2 regions of the Pseudoalteromonas sp. CO342X genome follow, and region 2 is predicted to be linked to the other one. Evidence: riboswitches for the same ligand, from Rfam matches in the RefSeq annotation. Region 2 holds a riboswitch; the other holds the start of a gene.
What was found. A riboswitch is a leader RNA that binds a small molecule or an ion and turns the genes downstream of it on or off. The one in region 2 is predicted to bind cobalamin.
Positions count from the first base shown of each region.

Region 1: another riboswitch for cobalamin. It lies ahead of EXT47_RS03190 (ABC transporter ATP-binding protein); the one in region 2 lies ahead of EXT47_RS15985 (TonB-dependent receptor).

Region 1 is NZ_SGPH01000010.1:261,690-269,684, forward strand. Features, by position in the region: gene nqrF (NADH:ubiquinone reductase (Na(+)-transporting) subunit F) at 1-1,093, shown strand, start outside; gene EXT47_RS03175 (FAD:protein FMN transferase) at 1,202-2,233, shown strand; gene nqrM ((Na+)-NQR maturation NqrM) at 2,334-2,546, shown strand; gene EXT47_RS03185 (histidine phosphatase family protein) at 2,627-3,226, shown strand; cobalamin riboswitch at 3,227-3,372, shown strand; gene EXT47_RS03190 (ABC transporter ATP-binding protein) at 3,442-4,239, shown strand; gene EXT47_RS03195 (iron ABC transporter permease) at 4,236-5,261, shown strand; gene cobT (nicotinate-nucleotide--dimethylbenzimidazole phosphoribosyltransferase) at 5,254-6,309, shown strand; gene EXT47_RS03205 (adenosylcobinamide-GDP ribazoletransferase) at 6,309-7,091, shown strand; gene cobU (bifunctional adenosylcobinamide kinase/adenosylcobinamide-phosphate guanylyltransferase) at 7,091-7,630, shown strand; gene EXT47_RS03215 (cobyric acid synthase) at 7,627-7,995, shown strand, end outside.
Region 2 is NZ_SGPH01000035.1:127,732-135,726, forward strand. Features, by position in the region: gene EXT47_RS15970 (hypothetical protein) at 1-348, opposite strand, end outside; gene EXT47_RS15985 (TonB-dependent receptor) at 774-2,636, opposite strand; cobalamin riboswitch at 2,671-2,917, opposite strand; gene EXT47_RS15990 (YajQ family cyclic di-GMP-binding protein) at 3,007-3,489, opposite strand; gene EXT47_RS15995 (VanZ family protein) at 3,642-3,992, shown strand; gene EXT47_RS16000 (ketopantoate reductase family protein) at 3,985-4,887, shown strand; gene thiI (tRNA uracil 4-sulfurtransferase ThiI) at 5,332-6,789, opposite strand; gene EXT47_RS16010 (TetR/AcrR family transcriptional regulator) at 7,009-7,665, opposite strand; gene coaD (pantetheine-phosphate adenylyltransferase) at 7,851-7,995, shown strand, end outside.

The DNA of each region.
Region 1 (7,995 bases), on a different contig from region 2:
AGCGATCAAGACTCCTGCTGGCGGTAAGCTGCTAGGTGTACTTGCAAACGCGGGTATTTTCGTATCGTCTGCATGTGGTGGCGGTGGCTCATGTGGTCAGTGTCGCGTACATATTAAAGAGGGTGGTGGTGATATTCTACCAACCGAACTTGACCACATCTCTAAAGGTGAAGCACGTGAAGGCTGTCGTCTAGCGTGTCAGGTTAACGTTAAAAACGACATGGAAATCGAAGTTGAAGAATCAATCTTCGGTGTTAAAAAGTGGGAATGTACAGTTATCTCTAACGATAACAAAGCAACTTTCATCAAGGAGCTAAAACTAGGCATCCCTGAAGGTGAAGTTGTACCTTTCCGTGCCGGTGGTTACATTCAGATTGAAGCACCAGCTCACCATGTTAAATATGCAGACTATGATATTCCTGAAGAATATCGTGCTGACTGGGAACGTTTTGGTTTCTTTAAGCTAGAGTCTAAAGTTGACGACGAAACGATCCGTGCGTACTCAATGGCTAACTACCCAGAAGAGTTTGGCATCATCATGCTAAACGTACGTATCGCAACTCCGCCGCCAAATAACCTAACATTACCTTGTGGTAAGATGTCATCATACATCTGGTCACTTAAAGAAGGTGATAAGGTTACTATTTCTGGTCCATTCGGTGAATTCTTCGCGAAAGACACAGATGCAGAAATGGTATTTGTTGGTGGTGGTGCTGGTATGGCGCCAATGCGTTCACACATCTTCGATCAGCTTAAGCGTCTTAACTCTAAGCGTAAGATGTCTTTCTGGTACGGTGCACGTTCTAAGCGTGAAATGTTCTACGTGGAAGACTTTGACGGTCTAGCTGAAGAAAATGATAACTTCCAATGGCATGTTGCCCTTTCAGATCCTCAACCAGAGGATAACTGGGAAGGTTACACGGGCTTCATTCATAACGTACTTTTTGAAAACTATCTTAAAGACCATGAAGCGCCAGAAGATTGTGAGTTCTACATGTGTGGTCCTCCAATGATGAACGCGGCAGTTATTAACATGCTTAAAGACTTAGGTGTTGAAGACGAAAACATCCTACTTGATGACTTCGGTGGTTAATTAGGTTTCGGTCTAACAATGAACTTAAGTTAGAATATAAGCCCTCCAGCAAAATGCTTTGCTCGAGGGCTTTTTTATACCCGTTGGTACTAAACTCAGGGAATTCTGATGCAAGCAAGTTACGCTTTTTTATCTAGATTTTTTATTATTTCGTTTTTATTCGTTTTTTTAACAGGGTGCCAAGACGCAAAACCTGAAGCCAAGGAAATCGTGCTGACTGGTAAAACCATGGGCACGACTTACAACATCAAGGTATTCCCCGGTGAAAAGCCGCTCGAACAAGCGCAGTTGCACGATGAGGTTGAGCAAGCATTAAAGGTTGTTAATCAATCTATGTCCACCTATATCCCAGACTCTGAGATTAATCAGTTCAATCGTTTAGCCGCAAATACCGTTATGCCTATCAGTGAAGACTTTCGCTTGGTAGTTGCTGAATCTATCCGCCTTGGAAAGTCGACCAAAACGCTTGATGTTACGATGGGACCGCTTATCGACTTGTGGGGGTTTGGTCCTGACAAAAGGCCAACAATGCGTCCGTCACAGGCAGAGTTAGACGATATGCGCACTCGTATCGGTGTTGATAAGCTTATTTTAAATGAGCGTGGTCTTGCGAAAACAGTTGCGGGGCTTGAATTATCATTCTCTGCAACCGCTAAAGGTTATGGCATAGATAAGGTCGCTGAGGTGATTGAGAGTCATGATATTCATGACTATATGGTTGAAATCGGTGGCGAGCTTCGCGTTTCTGGCAAGAAACCGGATGGTGAGTGGCGTATTGCTATCGAGAAACCCGATGCGCCTGTTGGTCAACGCCAAATTCACCGCGTGATAGAGCCTGGCAAAAATGGCATTGCAACTTCAGGTGACTACCGTATTTTTTATGAAATGGACGGTGAAACCTTTACACACCTTATTGACCCAACAACGGGTCGCCCAGTTAAACATGAGCTGGTATCGGTAACGGTACTACATCCATCTGCGATGACAGCTGATGGCCTAGCAACAGCATTGACTGTGATGGGCACGGAGCGTGCAAAGGCATATGCCACCGAGCATCAACTCCCCGTGTATTTGATGTATAAAAGTCCTGAAGGGATCAAGAGTTACGCGAGTGAAGCTTTTCAGCCGTACTTGAATTAAGCTGCACAACACCCCATAATTTAATTGTGAGTGACGCCATGAAAGCGTATAATTTGCGCGTCGTCACTCAATTCAATGTAGCAATAAAAGGGGCTAGATAATGTCTTTATTCCTCCTTACTTTCGGTTTACTTATGCTTATCGCTGTTGCGATGGCAGTAGGCGTTATCGTACAAAAGAAATCCATGGCAAGTAGCTGTGGTGGTTTGGGCTCAATGGGCATTGACAAAATTTGTGATTGCGACGATCCATGCGACAAACGCAAAAAGCGGTTAGCAAAAGAAGAGATGTGGAAAGAAAACCAGATCCTGTAACCGTAGAATGATATTAATTGAAAACGCAAGCTTAGCTTGCGTTTTTGCTTTTTGGGTAATAAACCTCAGGTTAAGTAAAAATGCAGCGGCAGCTATATTTTGTTCGTCATGGTGAAACGACCCTATCAGGCCATTTACTTGGAGTGACAGATCCCGAACTCAGTAGTACTGGTGTTCAGCAATTGCTGCAATCGTTAACGAGCCTAAGTGGCCTGCAGCGTATTATTAGCTCTCCAAGGCAGCGCTGTCTGAATACAGCTACAGCCTTTGCAAAGCAGTATCAACTCCCCGTTGAGGTGGAGCCAAATCTCGCCGAATTTGATTTTGGATTATGGGATGGACAGTCCTATGATACGCTTTGGCGAGAAACCCAATCTCCAAGTATTGGCGATTTTTGGCAAAACCCTTGGCTGCACACGCCTCCTGAGTGCGAGTCTATGTATGATTTTCATCATCGGGTTGCCACATGGTGGCACAGCATTTTGGAATCGCCAAGTGAAGAGTGTACCGCCGTCGTAGCGCATGCTGGAGTAATAAAAGCGCTTGTAGCACTTATTCTTGACCTATCGCCTGAGCTTACTGCATACCAATCGAAGATAGATATTCCTTATGCGGGTATAGTAAAAGTTGAGGTGTTTTACGACAGCTGCCAAACTGCTTGGCCAAAAGTTGTATTTTAGACGTCTAGACTTCATAATGTTGCAAATTTCGTGATAGGCAGATATTGGGAATGAGGTGTGAGTCCTCAACTGTCCCCGCAACTGTAAGTGTATGAGCCTTGTCTCTTGCATAAGTCAGATACCAAGGCCTATCCATATACTTAAGCGGGCAGACTTAAGTCAAAGTTGTCGCTTGTCTATAAGCTACTACTTTGCCGTGCCCAATCAGAGGTGCTATGGCAGTCACTCCACAGTTTCAAGTCGATAAACTTAGCGTGCAGCTTGGTGGTAAAGCCATCTTAAAGGCACTCAGCTTTGCTATTAATTCGGGTGAATTTATTGGTTTGCTCGGACCGAATGGTGCTGGAAAGTCGACTTTGCTGCGCACTTTATATCAATACACAGCACCAAGTTCTGGGGCGCTACTTTTCAATGGTAAGCCGCTAGTTAGTTATGGACGTAAAGCCTACGCGAGACATGTTGCTGTAGTGCTACAAGAGATCCCCGCTGAGTTTACTCTGCCATTATTTGATATGGTATTGATGGGGCTAACACCGAACAAATCACTGCTCGCGACAACGACGGCCGCTGAAAAACAGGCAATCTTACATGCCATTGAGCAAGTTGGATTGAGCCATAAATTGGAGCAATGTTTTAGCTCCTTGTCTGGTGGGGAGAAGCAAAGAGCAATGATCGCACGTGCCATGGTGCAAGCGCCTCAAGTATTGATAATGGATGAGCCCACCAGCCATTTGGACATTAAATATCAAATCCAAATTATGGAGCTGGCCAAACAGCTTGGTGTTACTATCATTGCGTCTTTTCACGACTTAAATTTGGCTAGCGCCTTGTGCGACCGCTTATTAGTATTAAATAACGGTGAGCTTGTTGCAGATGGGTCGCCACTTGAAGTCATTACCGAAAGCCTATTAAGCCAAGTTTTTGGGGTATGCGCAGAGGTTTCTACTGTCCGTCATCCGCCAAATAATAGTGAAATCCCGCATATACGCTTTCATTACGGATATCAGTTATGATTGCCGCAAAGCGGATCGCATTGATATCGATACTGCTATTGAGCTTGTGCTGTTTTAGCATGTTGATGGCACTTAAGATCGGTGCGATTGATTTATCTTGGCATACGGTTATACAAGCGATTATTAATTTCGATCCCAACGTACTTCAACAACGGGTGGTAGTTGAGCTTCGTCTGCCACGGACGTTACTGGCGATGAGCGCGGGAGCAGGACTGGCGATAGCAGGTCTTATTTTACAAACCGTTACGCGTAACCCGCTAGCTGATCCTTATTTATTTGGTATTTCTTCAGGTGCTTCATTCGGTGTGGTGGTGCTTATCGCGCTATTTGGTGCACAGTCTAGCCTAATGATGTCTGGGGCTGCATTTGTCGGAAGTTTGCTGTCTATCTTGCTACTTTTATTTGTGGCAAATCGCAATGCGCTGCAGCAGGTGGAAACTATGCTCTTGGCGGGCGTTGCACTTTCTTTTCTGTTCAGTGCCTTTACCAGCTTGTTGCTTTATTGGAGTGATCCTCAAGCCATCAGTGCAATCTTGTTTTGGAATCTAGGCTCGTTTGCAAGGGCGAGCTGGCAATGGCTATGGCTTCCATGTTTGGTCGTGCTACTGAGTTTTATCACGCTTTTAGTGATGCGTCGGCCACTCAACGCCTTGTTGCTCGGAGATGAGAGTGCCACCACGCTTGGCGTGAATGTAGGACGAGTGCGAATAGGTATGTTGTTATTGAGCTCCTTACTCACCGCAGTACTTGTGGCTGCGTGCGGCGGAGTCGGATTTGTAGGCTTGATGATCCCGCATATCGTGCGCTTTTTTATCTCGCAAGCAAAGGTCATTGGGCTTGTGGCCACCGCGCTTTGCGGTTCGCTTTTGATGCTATGGGTGGATGTATTGTCGCGCACGCTTATCGATAATCAGGAACTTCCTGTGGGTGTGATCACTGCCGCCATTGGCAGCGTGTTCTTCTTGGCATTGCTTATTTTCAAAAATCGCCGCTCTGGAGGCGTCGGAGTTACCCATGGTTAAACCGTCAGATACTCGCTTAAACACGCTTATTCAACAGCGTATTGATTTAAAAACCAAACCGCTAGGTGCGCTTGGTAAGCTTGAAGTCTTGGCTGCGCAGTTAGTACAGATCTTCTCACAAGGGCAGACGCAATTAGACATAGAGCAGTTAGCAATAACACGCCCTGCAATGTTTGTTTTTGCGGGCGACCATGGTATTGCAAGCCAAGGGGTTTCTATTGCGCCAAGCGAAGTGACTGGGCAAATGGTTGCAAACTTTGTGCAGGGGGGGGCCGCGATCAACGTCTTTTGTCGACAACTTGGTTGGCAGTTAACCGTAGTAGACTGTGGCACGTTAGTGCCATGCGAGCCTGCGCCGAATTTGCGCTCGCAGCGACTTGGCGATATTACTCATGCCTTCCATAAACAACCCGCGATGAGCGAAATGCAGCTCAAGCAAGGACTTGAATATGGAGAGCAAGTGGTGATGTCCGCTATTGAAGCGGGTAGCAACGTGATTGCTTTTGGTGAAATGGGGATTGGCAATACCAGTTCTGCAGCTGCAATTTTAGCGGCGCTCAGCGGGGCGAGTGTGGAATTGTGTGTGGGGCGCGGTACAGGCATTGACGATGAAACGCTTTGCAAAAAACGGGCACTTATCAAACAGGCTCTAGAATATCATCAAGATAAGCTTGCGACGCCAGAACAAATTTTGCAGCGCTTGGGTGGCTTTGAAATTGTGCAAATGGTTGGTGCTATGCTGGCGGTTGCACGTGCACAAAAAGTGATTATAGTGGATGGCTTCATCTCCACCGCAGCGGCTATGTTGGCAAGTAGAATAGCACCGCATAGTAAGCAATATATGGTGTTTGCTCACGGCTCTATGGAGCAAGGTCATAAGTTAATGTTAGAGCAGTTAAACGCTGAGCCATTACTACATTTAGATATGCGCTTGGGTGAGGGAACGGGCGCCGCTCTAGCGCTTCCATTATTACAAGCTGCGCTAGGCTTTTTTTGCGAAATGGCAAGCTTTGCCGATGCCCATGTTACGCAAGTGGTAGACGCATAATGCAGTGGCAACAAGAGTGGCGACTGTTTAAGCTTGCCGTGGTGTTTTTAACGCGGGTGCCAATTCGTTTGGAACCTGCCCCTTCATCTGATGAACTTAACGAAGTGAGTGGTTACTTTGCTTTGGTTGGTTTATTTGTTGGTAGCTTCTCGGCCATGCTTGGCTATGTTGCCAGTGGAGGTGTGTCGCCAATGTTCGGCGCCGTCGTTGCACTGGCTGCGAGTATTTTACTTACCGGCGCTTTCCATGAAGACGGTCTTGCCGATGTTTTTGATGGTTTTGGCGGTGGCTGGAGTCGTGAACAAAAGCTTGAGATCATGAAAGATAGCCGCCTTGGTACATACGGTAGTTGTGCGCTGATATTACTGTTAATGGCCAAGTTTTCGCTTTTGACCATGCTCTTTAATGACTTTGCAGTGACACTCGCTGCATTTATTTTAGCCCATAGCCTAAGCCGTGCCTTTGCGGTGTCTTTAATCGGTGCACTTAACTATGTACAAGCTGATGAGCTGAGCAAAGTTAAGCCTGTAGCGAAATATCTATCAAGTGCTGCGTCAACTCGCCTTACGCTTACTACCATCGCAGTTTTAATTTTCTGTTGGCCATGGCTTGCGCTTTCACTGTTCGACTTGCTGATGCTGTGTACTTGCTTATTTGTGTTAAGACTTGTGTGCATTAAATGGTTTAACGCGCAGCTTGGTGGTTACACCGGAGACTGTTTAGGGGCTGCGCAGCAACTTGCTGAGCTTGTTATTTTGCTTTTTATTGTGGGTCATCTCTAATGGCACAAATACAGTTAATACTGGGCGGTGCTCGCTCAGGAAAGAGTCGCTTGGCAGAGCAGCGCGCTATTCTATTGTTAGAGCAAGGTGCGGTGAACGAACTTTACTATGTTGCAACTGCAAAAGCTCAAGATGAAGAAATGAAAAGCCGAGTGTTTGCTCACCAGATGCAGCGCGATAGCCGCTGGCAGCTAGTAGAAGAGCCGTGGCATATTGATAAGCTTATTGCTACTGCACGCGAAGATGCGCTGTTACTTATCGATTGTTTGACCTTATGGCTGAGTTTTGGCTTATGCGAAATGGGTAAGGCCGCGACCATAGACAAAAAAGAACATGTGCTGGCGGCACTAGAAAGCTGTGCTGCAACTGTTATTTTGGTGAGTAACGAAGTGGGACATGGGATAATTCCGCTTGGCGAGCTAAGCCGTGAGTTTGTTGATGAGTCTGGTTGGCTCCATCAAGACATTGCTAAAGTGGCCGACAGAGTCGATTTTGTTATTGCAGGCTTGCCACAATGTTTAAAAGGTCAAGACGTATGAAAACCTTAATGGTGCAGGGCACCACGTCGGATGCCGGTAAAAGTACACTGGTTGCGGGACTTTGCCGGGTGCTGCAACGAAAAGGCTTATCGGTTGCGCCTTTTAAGCCGCAAAATATGGCACTAAATAGTGCCGTCACACCGTGCGGCGGTGAAATTGGTCGGGCGCAAGCACTCCAAGCCGAGGCCGCAAAAGTCCCACTATCCACAGACTTTAATCCTATTTTGCTTAAGCCAAACTCTGACACTGGCGCACAAGTGATCATTCACGGCAAAGCCATTAGCAATATGGAAGCAGCCGCTTATCATGATTACAAAAAGGTAGCGCTGGAGGCTGTACTTTCCTCACATCAACGCCTCAGCGAA
Region 2 (7,995 bases):
CTCTTTGTAGTTATGTTCCACATTCGAAAATTGCTGATGAATGATATCTGAAACCTGCGTATACATTTCCTTTGGACCTTGGCTAGATGTTGTCCTGCCAGTAGACCAACACTCTCCACCGGTATAAATCACAGGCACAGATATAGGCGTTAGGTGATCGTTGCCAGGATGACGATAGTACATCATGCTGCGGATCCGACTACAGGTTTGCGATGGCGCGTTAAACCAAGCGAAATCGCCCGTCATTGATTGTGTTGAAAATTGAGGTTCAAGCTGGCTTTCAGGCTGTGAGGCTTGTGCTGATGTGACAATCCCAAGCGTGAGTAACCCAAATAATAGTGACTTCATGTTCTTTTCCTTAAGGTAGTAATAATACAAATCAAAGCTATTATCAACCACATGTAAGGCAGAACACCAGTTACAAATGTAATGCAACTAGGGCCTGTTGATCTTTCAAGTTTGTTTTTGCAGCAGTTTGACTGGTATTTATACAAGGCAGAGCCTGCGTAGCATAGTTATTCTATGTAAGTCAGGTGATAACACAGTAGAAATGCCAGTCAAGCGCTGCCCTTTGGGTTCACCTGAGTGCGCTTTGTTCATTGTTGCTCAACTTTTGCCTAGATTACTAGGCGGCAAGTCGAGCGTCGCGATAAAAACACACTCAGAAGAACAAAAATCAAACAGCAAAGGTCAACAGGCCCTAAATGATAAATAAGAAAAGTGATCCATTACTCATGATGGATCACTCTAGGTATTGAAAAGCAGTTAACGCATTAGAAGCTGTAGCTCACACCAACGTAGGCTTGTCTACCTAGTGGCTTATAGCCCAGTAAAGAGCCATCTTTTGCTTCGCCCGCTGTGGCATTGAAATAACGCTTATCGGTTAAGTTTTCAATTCGGCCATTTAACTTGAATCCGTCGAAAAACGTATAGTTAGCAGCTAAGTTAAACAGCGTATATGACGGTAAAGTCACTGTATATGCACCTTCAGCTCCCCATACTTTATCGTCACGATTACCTCTATGGACTAAGGTCAGTGTTGCGTCAACATTTTCCCACTCTTTACTGACTGAATAAGTTAAGGTACGTCTCGCTCTGCGCTGTAATTGCTTATCGGTATCTGCGTCTTTAGCACTCACATAGCTCGCATTTACCGTATGCTCGATACCAAAGTTGTCTTCAATTTCAACAGAAAGATCAGCACCTTCAAAGTCAGCGCACTGAACATTGTAAGGGACATATTTCCATTTATCATTTTGCTGATAAACGATTTTATCGGTAATACGGTTATCGTATACCGCAGCTTCCACACGGAAGTTCTCGCCGCTCCATGTGACAATAATTTCGTTATTAGTGGCTTCTTCCGGCTTAATATTTGGGTTAGGCAGATAGTAAGGACTATCAATCACAAACGCCTGTGATAAAGAAGGTGCTCTAAAGGCAGTACCATGATTCAACTTAACACTCAGGCCATCCATGAGTTGCTTGCCTACAGCAACCGTGTAGGTGTTTGCACGACCATGAAAATCATAATCATCCGTTCTCAGTACAACCTCTGCCAGCCAATTTTCATCGTTGTAAAACCCACCTAGTGCTAAAGATAAGTTATCACGCTCAGGCTCTGAAAAAGAGGCGGTAGAATCACCAACATCTTCATTTAGAAAGGTAAAGTTACCCGTGAAGATCAAAGCTTCAGTTAAACTATATTGCGACTGATATTCAAATTGGCTGCGTTTGGTGACATAAGCGTTATCGTCAGCACTATTACCGATTTGAACGTTTTGTTCCTTACCTAAGCTGTATGACGCACTTTGGCTAAACTTGTCAGTACGTCTTTTCCACGCCAACTTATTGGTGTAGTTATGGAAACGGTAAGCATCACTACCAAAAGAGTCATACTCCCCCTCACCTTCACTGTACTGTGAACGTAAGCTAAAAATGCCACTTTCTTCATCACCATACTGCACATTTAAACCGGCATTACCGTTATAATATCCATCACGGTCATGGTTTTTTGTGATTGCAGCTTCTGGGTCTTTCTCAATCACATCATAGCCATCGGTATGAGTGTAACCCGCATTAGCTGCAATGCTAAACTTGTCTTTTTTGTAATTTACCGTTGCTTCGGTCTTAGAGTAATTGTTACTCCCAGTCGTAAGCGCGATAGTATTATTATTCCCTTCGCGACTAATAATATTAATCACGCCAGCAATGGCATCTGAGCCATAAATCGCAGCTTTGGCACCACGAATGATCTCAATCCTTTCGATGCTATTAAGTGGTAAATTAGTGAGCGAATTGTCACCGGAGTTTGCATCCGTCACTCGAACCCCATCAATTAACACTAGCGTATGCTTAGCGTCATTACCGCGTAGGAATAAACTCACACTTTGGCCGAAGCCACCGTTTCTAACCGCTTGAATACCAGCGACATTATCGAGTAGCGATACGACATCTTGAACATTGCTTTTTTCAATTTCAGCACGACCTATAACCGTAATGGCAGACAGTGCGCTTTCTAGAGATTGTTCAAATTTATTGGCAGTAACAGTGATATGTTCAACATTTTGATCAGCAAATGCTGAAAAAGAGAGCGCCGTCGCTATCGCCGCGCTTAGAGCAGTTTTATTTAACATGGTTTCCCCTAACTTGTACCCACCGTACAAGAACACAAAGTGACTGTTTCAAGGCCGGTCTCCGGGCTCAGTAAACCTGCAAATTAGCAGTTCACTCTACCGTTGCGGGGGCAGCGCTGGCATAGAACCGATCCAAGCTAATCACGTGCAATAAACTGTCTTATTCAATTTATTGTTGATTAACGCAATTAGATGTTCCCTTGTGTTCGCACCAGTTTCCCGATTATCTATACACTTAGCAACCACACTAGGTTGTGTACAGCACCTTGAAAATGCGAGGCTATTGTCTTGGGTTTCGGAATGATTGTCAATGGACGTCTAGAAATCCAAAAGTGCAATCTATGCACTTTTGGAATGAAGTAAAGCGTAATTAGTCGCGGAAGTTTTTGAATTGAAATGGTTGGCCAAGCTCACCGGTACGAACCAGTTGCATCGTTTCTTGCAAATCGTCACGCTTTTTACCCGTTACACGCACCGTATCGCCTTGAATTGATGCTTGAACTTTAACTTTTGAGTCTTTAATAAGCTTAACCAGTTTTTTCGCCATCTCTTTGTCGATGCCTTGCTTTAACGCCACCTTACGTGAAACGTATTTGCCAGAGCGCTCAATGTCTTTTAACTCGAAGCTTGCCACATCAAGGCCACGCTTTGCCGCTTTACCCACTAACATATCGAACAATTGCATAACTTGCTGTTCTGCTTCCGCTTTGAGGTTAATCATTTCACCGCTTAGCTCGATTGACGCATCTACGCCACGAAAATCAAAACGTGTATCAAGCTCACGAACCGCATTGTCTACGGTATTTTTTGCTTCTGTCATATCAATTTCAGATACAATATCAAATGAAGGCATGCTTCTCTCCTAAAGTCATTTTGGCTCGATTATAGCAGTTTATGCCTAATTTGAGTTACTTTAAGTTTTTAAACAGCGTATTAGGATGTTCACCCAATGGACAGTTTTCGATGGTATACTGCTCGCTTAGTCATACAGAAGTAGGATGTATTGTGACACGGCGCGTTTATAAAGCTCTTTTGATTATCTCTTTAATTATATGTACGGTGCTATTCGCAAAGGAAATTAGCTTGTCTCCAAAGCTGTTCCCAAATATCGATAAAGTGGCACATTTTGGTGTATTTTTTGTGCTTGCGTTTATCTCTCACCATGCTTTTAAAGTAAAGGTATGGACACACATAGTGCTACTGTCCTTGTACGGTGCAGGAATTGAGTGGATGCAGCATTCATTACCGTATCGCCAAGCATCTACCGCTGACTTTTTGGCTGATTTAGCCGGTGCGGTCAGTTATTTTGTTTTATTTTATATTTGGGCAAGTTGGCGCAACAGAAAACATGGCTAACATACATATTTTAGGTGAAGGGGCGATAGGATTACTGCTCGCCCAGCACCTTAGTCAATCTCATCAAATTACGCTGATCACTCGAAATAAACGCGCGGCGACTTATCGCTATCAAACAGCAAGTATTCAACAAACCATCCCATGCAGCACCAAAACACTTGCAGAACTCCCTGCCAGCAGTATAGATACGCTAATCATTCCCGTTAAAGCATATCAAGTAATCGAAGTACTCCGAGCGCTTCGCCCTGCTCTTTCAAAAAATGGCGCACTAATCCTTAGTCATAATGGCATGGTAGATTGGTCTGGTGAGTTAGCAGCGCTTGAAAAAACACAATCCGCCTACTTCTTAAGCACATCCATTGCGGGCTATAAAGTCGCAGACACTGTGCACCATACAGGACAAGGTGCAACTTGGTTTGGGCCGTTAAATTCACCAGCAGAATGCCACTACCAGCGCGTATTCTCGCAACTGTTTAGCACATTTAAAAATGCCCAAACCACGTTTGATATCATGCCAACGCTTTGGAAAAAGCTGGCGGTTAATATTGCCATTAACCCGTTAAGTGCATTGGAACAAGTCGCAAATGGTCAGTTAAGACAGCCCAAATACGCAGCCCAAATCCTTAATTTAATGAATGAAGTACAGCTTGTGGCCGCAAGTACAGGCGTAACCTTAGCGCTTAGCGAGCTAGTCGCGCTTGCTTATACCGTAATGGCGCAAACTGCAAACAATCGCTCTTCAATGAATCAGGATATCGCGAATAACAGGCGCACAGAAATTGACGCCATGTGCGGCTATATTTGCGAGCTAGCAGCAAAACAAAATATTGATGTACCGTTTAATCAACAGTTATTTGATGAAGTGAACAAGCGCTGGCAGCTAGCGCGACAATAGGCTTAGCTTCTCGGCGGGTAAACCGCCTCCCACTAAACTATTTGCACAGCGAATTAGGGATACAGCTCGTTGAGAGTTTTTGCAATACTTGCAAGCAGCTTAACTGCTAAAACCGTAGAAGATTTCATAAGCAGCTAATACCCCTTTCATCACACCTGAGAAACATAAGCCGATATGCAATGCGCCGGCGGGATGTCGGTTGCTTTCCTATCAGTTTTTTGGTTTAGGATTCAGTATGATGTCAGGGCGACGTTTTCTTGATTCGCTCGATTGCGTCGTTTCAAAAGAATGAACGAGGAGCGCATGGATGCGCTTTGATACTAACTGTGGAAGGCAGCTACAAAATACCTAGTAAATAAACGGGGATAAACAAGCAACCCCCACAAAAAACGCACGTTGGGTAAATCCTTAAGCCTCACCCAACGCTTGTTAACATGCTTTATTCTAAGGGCGGTACACCTTGACGTTAGCATAGCCATTTTCATGCAGAATAAGCGCTTGTAACTGGCTCATTACGCCTTTCGAACAGTACAAGTAGTATTCTTTGTCCTGTGGTAAATCGCCAAACTTAGTGGCTAATCTAAAGAAAGGCAAGTGGATCACTTGTGCACCATCTAGCTCTAGAGGGTTGGCATCTTCCTCTTCTGGAGAACGAATATCTAATACCACCGCGTTGTCAGGTAATTCACTTACCGATTCCGCTTCTTTCACTTCTTCTTTTGCTTCAGCTTCAATATCACGAATATCTTTTACCGTCGCGTTAGCTACAACTGTATTCAATACATCAAAGTCAAACTTTTCTTCTTCAGCTAATATCTTGTGAAGCTGTGCTTTTACCGTTGGTTTTTGAGAGATCACACCACAATATTCAGGCATTGCTTCTGCCATTTCATTGGTGCCAATCGCTCTGGCAATACGAATGATCTCTTCTTTATCGTGTTGAATAAGCGGTCGTAAGATCAGCATCTCTGTAACACGGTCAATCACGTTAAGGTTAGCCAAGGTTTGGCTTGATACTTGACCAATACTCTCACCAGTTACCAGTGCAGGGATCCCCAAACGCTCTGCGACTACAGCACCTGCACGCATCATCATGCGTTTTAGTACCACGCCCATTTGTCCGTTTTCGATATTCTCAAGAATTTCAGCGACAACTGGCTCAAAGTCAATCGTAATAAATTTAACTTTGTGGGTAGAGCTAAATTGTTTCCACAAGTAGTGGCTCACTTGCTTAACGCCAATTTCGTGGGCTGCGCCACCTAAGTTAAAGAACAAAAAGTGCGTACGCGCGCCTTTTCGCATCATTTGATAAGTCGCAACACCCGAGTCGAATCCGCCAGAAACCAAAGACAGCACGTCTTCTTGCGTTGGTAGTGGGAAGCCACCTAGACCAAAGTGCTGGTGACGAACGATGTAAGCTTTATTGTCTTTGACTTCGATTTTAACCGTCACATCAGGTTTTTTCAGCCTTACGCTGGCACCCTCTACATTTTGGTTTAAACCGCCACCAACATAACGCTCCACGTCGCTTGAAGTAAACTCATGCTTACCTTGGCGCTTTACGCGTACACAAAACGTTTTGCCCTTGATCAATGGCTCAACCAAAGCAATCGTTTGTTGGTAGATATCATCAAGCGTATCGAACTGTGTTTCTTGCACCTCAATAAACTGCACAATACCTGGTGTGCGTTTAAGGTGGTCGATTAGACCAAGGCGGGTTTTCTCGTCACTTAGCTCGCTCGTCACTGAGATATTGTCCCAGTTATTTTTAACTTTTACGTTTTCGTCAACGCGAACCAACAGCATTTTGATGTTCTTCTCTAATACTTTGGTAAAACGCTTACGGACGGATTTGCTCTTAATAGCAATTTCGGGATGTAATTTGACGATAAATTTAAGCATAAAAGTCACTCTACTACAGATCGATTATCGGTTGCGATGACGCACTGATTTGACCTAAGCGGACTTTATCGTGGCGCACACTGACCGAGGGACAGTTCGGGCGCGCGAGTATATCAAACTCAGAGCCGATTAGGAAATAAACAAACCTTTTCCCTTTGTGCTCTACAAAGCCTTTTGCCCGTGCTCCCCCAGGCAAAAGGCCCCCTTAATTATTTAAGGCTAAGCAATACTCGGTAAGCTCGCCTCTGCTAGTGCTTGATAATGCTGCTGAAGTTGTGCCACTTTCGGTGCGCTCATGGGCGTCGCGTAAGGTTTAAAAATCATCAGTACTTTAACAATGCCATTGTATATATCTTGTTGCTCAAGGACGCCAGTCATTCTTCTGGCTTTAACATAAGGAGTCCAGAAACTAACAGTCATTTTCAACATATGCGCAAGCTCTTTAGCATCGTCATCATCTATGGTGATCACGCCTGTATCTCTTAGGCCAATTACTACCGCTTTTACTTGCTCAAGTAAGCGTGACTGAAAAGCAATGTAGTTTTTTTTCAATTCATCATCACGAGCCAAAATGTCTGTCAGATTGTCGTAGAAAAAGTGATAACGCCACATCAGGTCGAACAAGGAGTCTAAATATTGAGTTAGCTGCTCAAGTGGTTCGTTGTGCTGCTCCAGTGGCTTAAAATGCGTATTTAAATGCTCGCTATAAAGGGCGAATATCTGCCGAATGATGTCTTCTTTATTTTTAAAATGATAGTACAAATTGCCAGGACTAATCCCCAAACTGGACGCTATATGGTTTGTCGTAATCGCGCGCTCTCCATGCAAATTAAATAACGCGATGCTGGTACGTATTATTTTTTCCTTGGTATTCATTACGATTCTCTATCTTTGTTGATAACGTGGTCGCGCTATTGCTAGGGTTACTAGGCTATTGCGCGCTCCATGTGAAAAAATAGCACTAATTTTACCTCTAGATAAGCTTAGATCCGACAAAGCTGACCAGTGTTTTTTCAAAAAAACCTTGTTACCATACAAAAAAATTCAACATAGTTACGCTTATGAAAGTCATCGCCCTCTACCCTGGCACATTTGATCCCCTCACTAATGGACATGAAGACTTAATCAAACGTGCAGCAAAAATGTTTGATACCGTGATCTTGGCAATTGCCCATAACCCAAATAAACAGCCTTGTTTCTCACTAG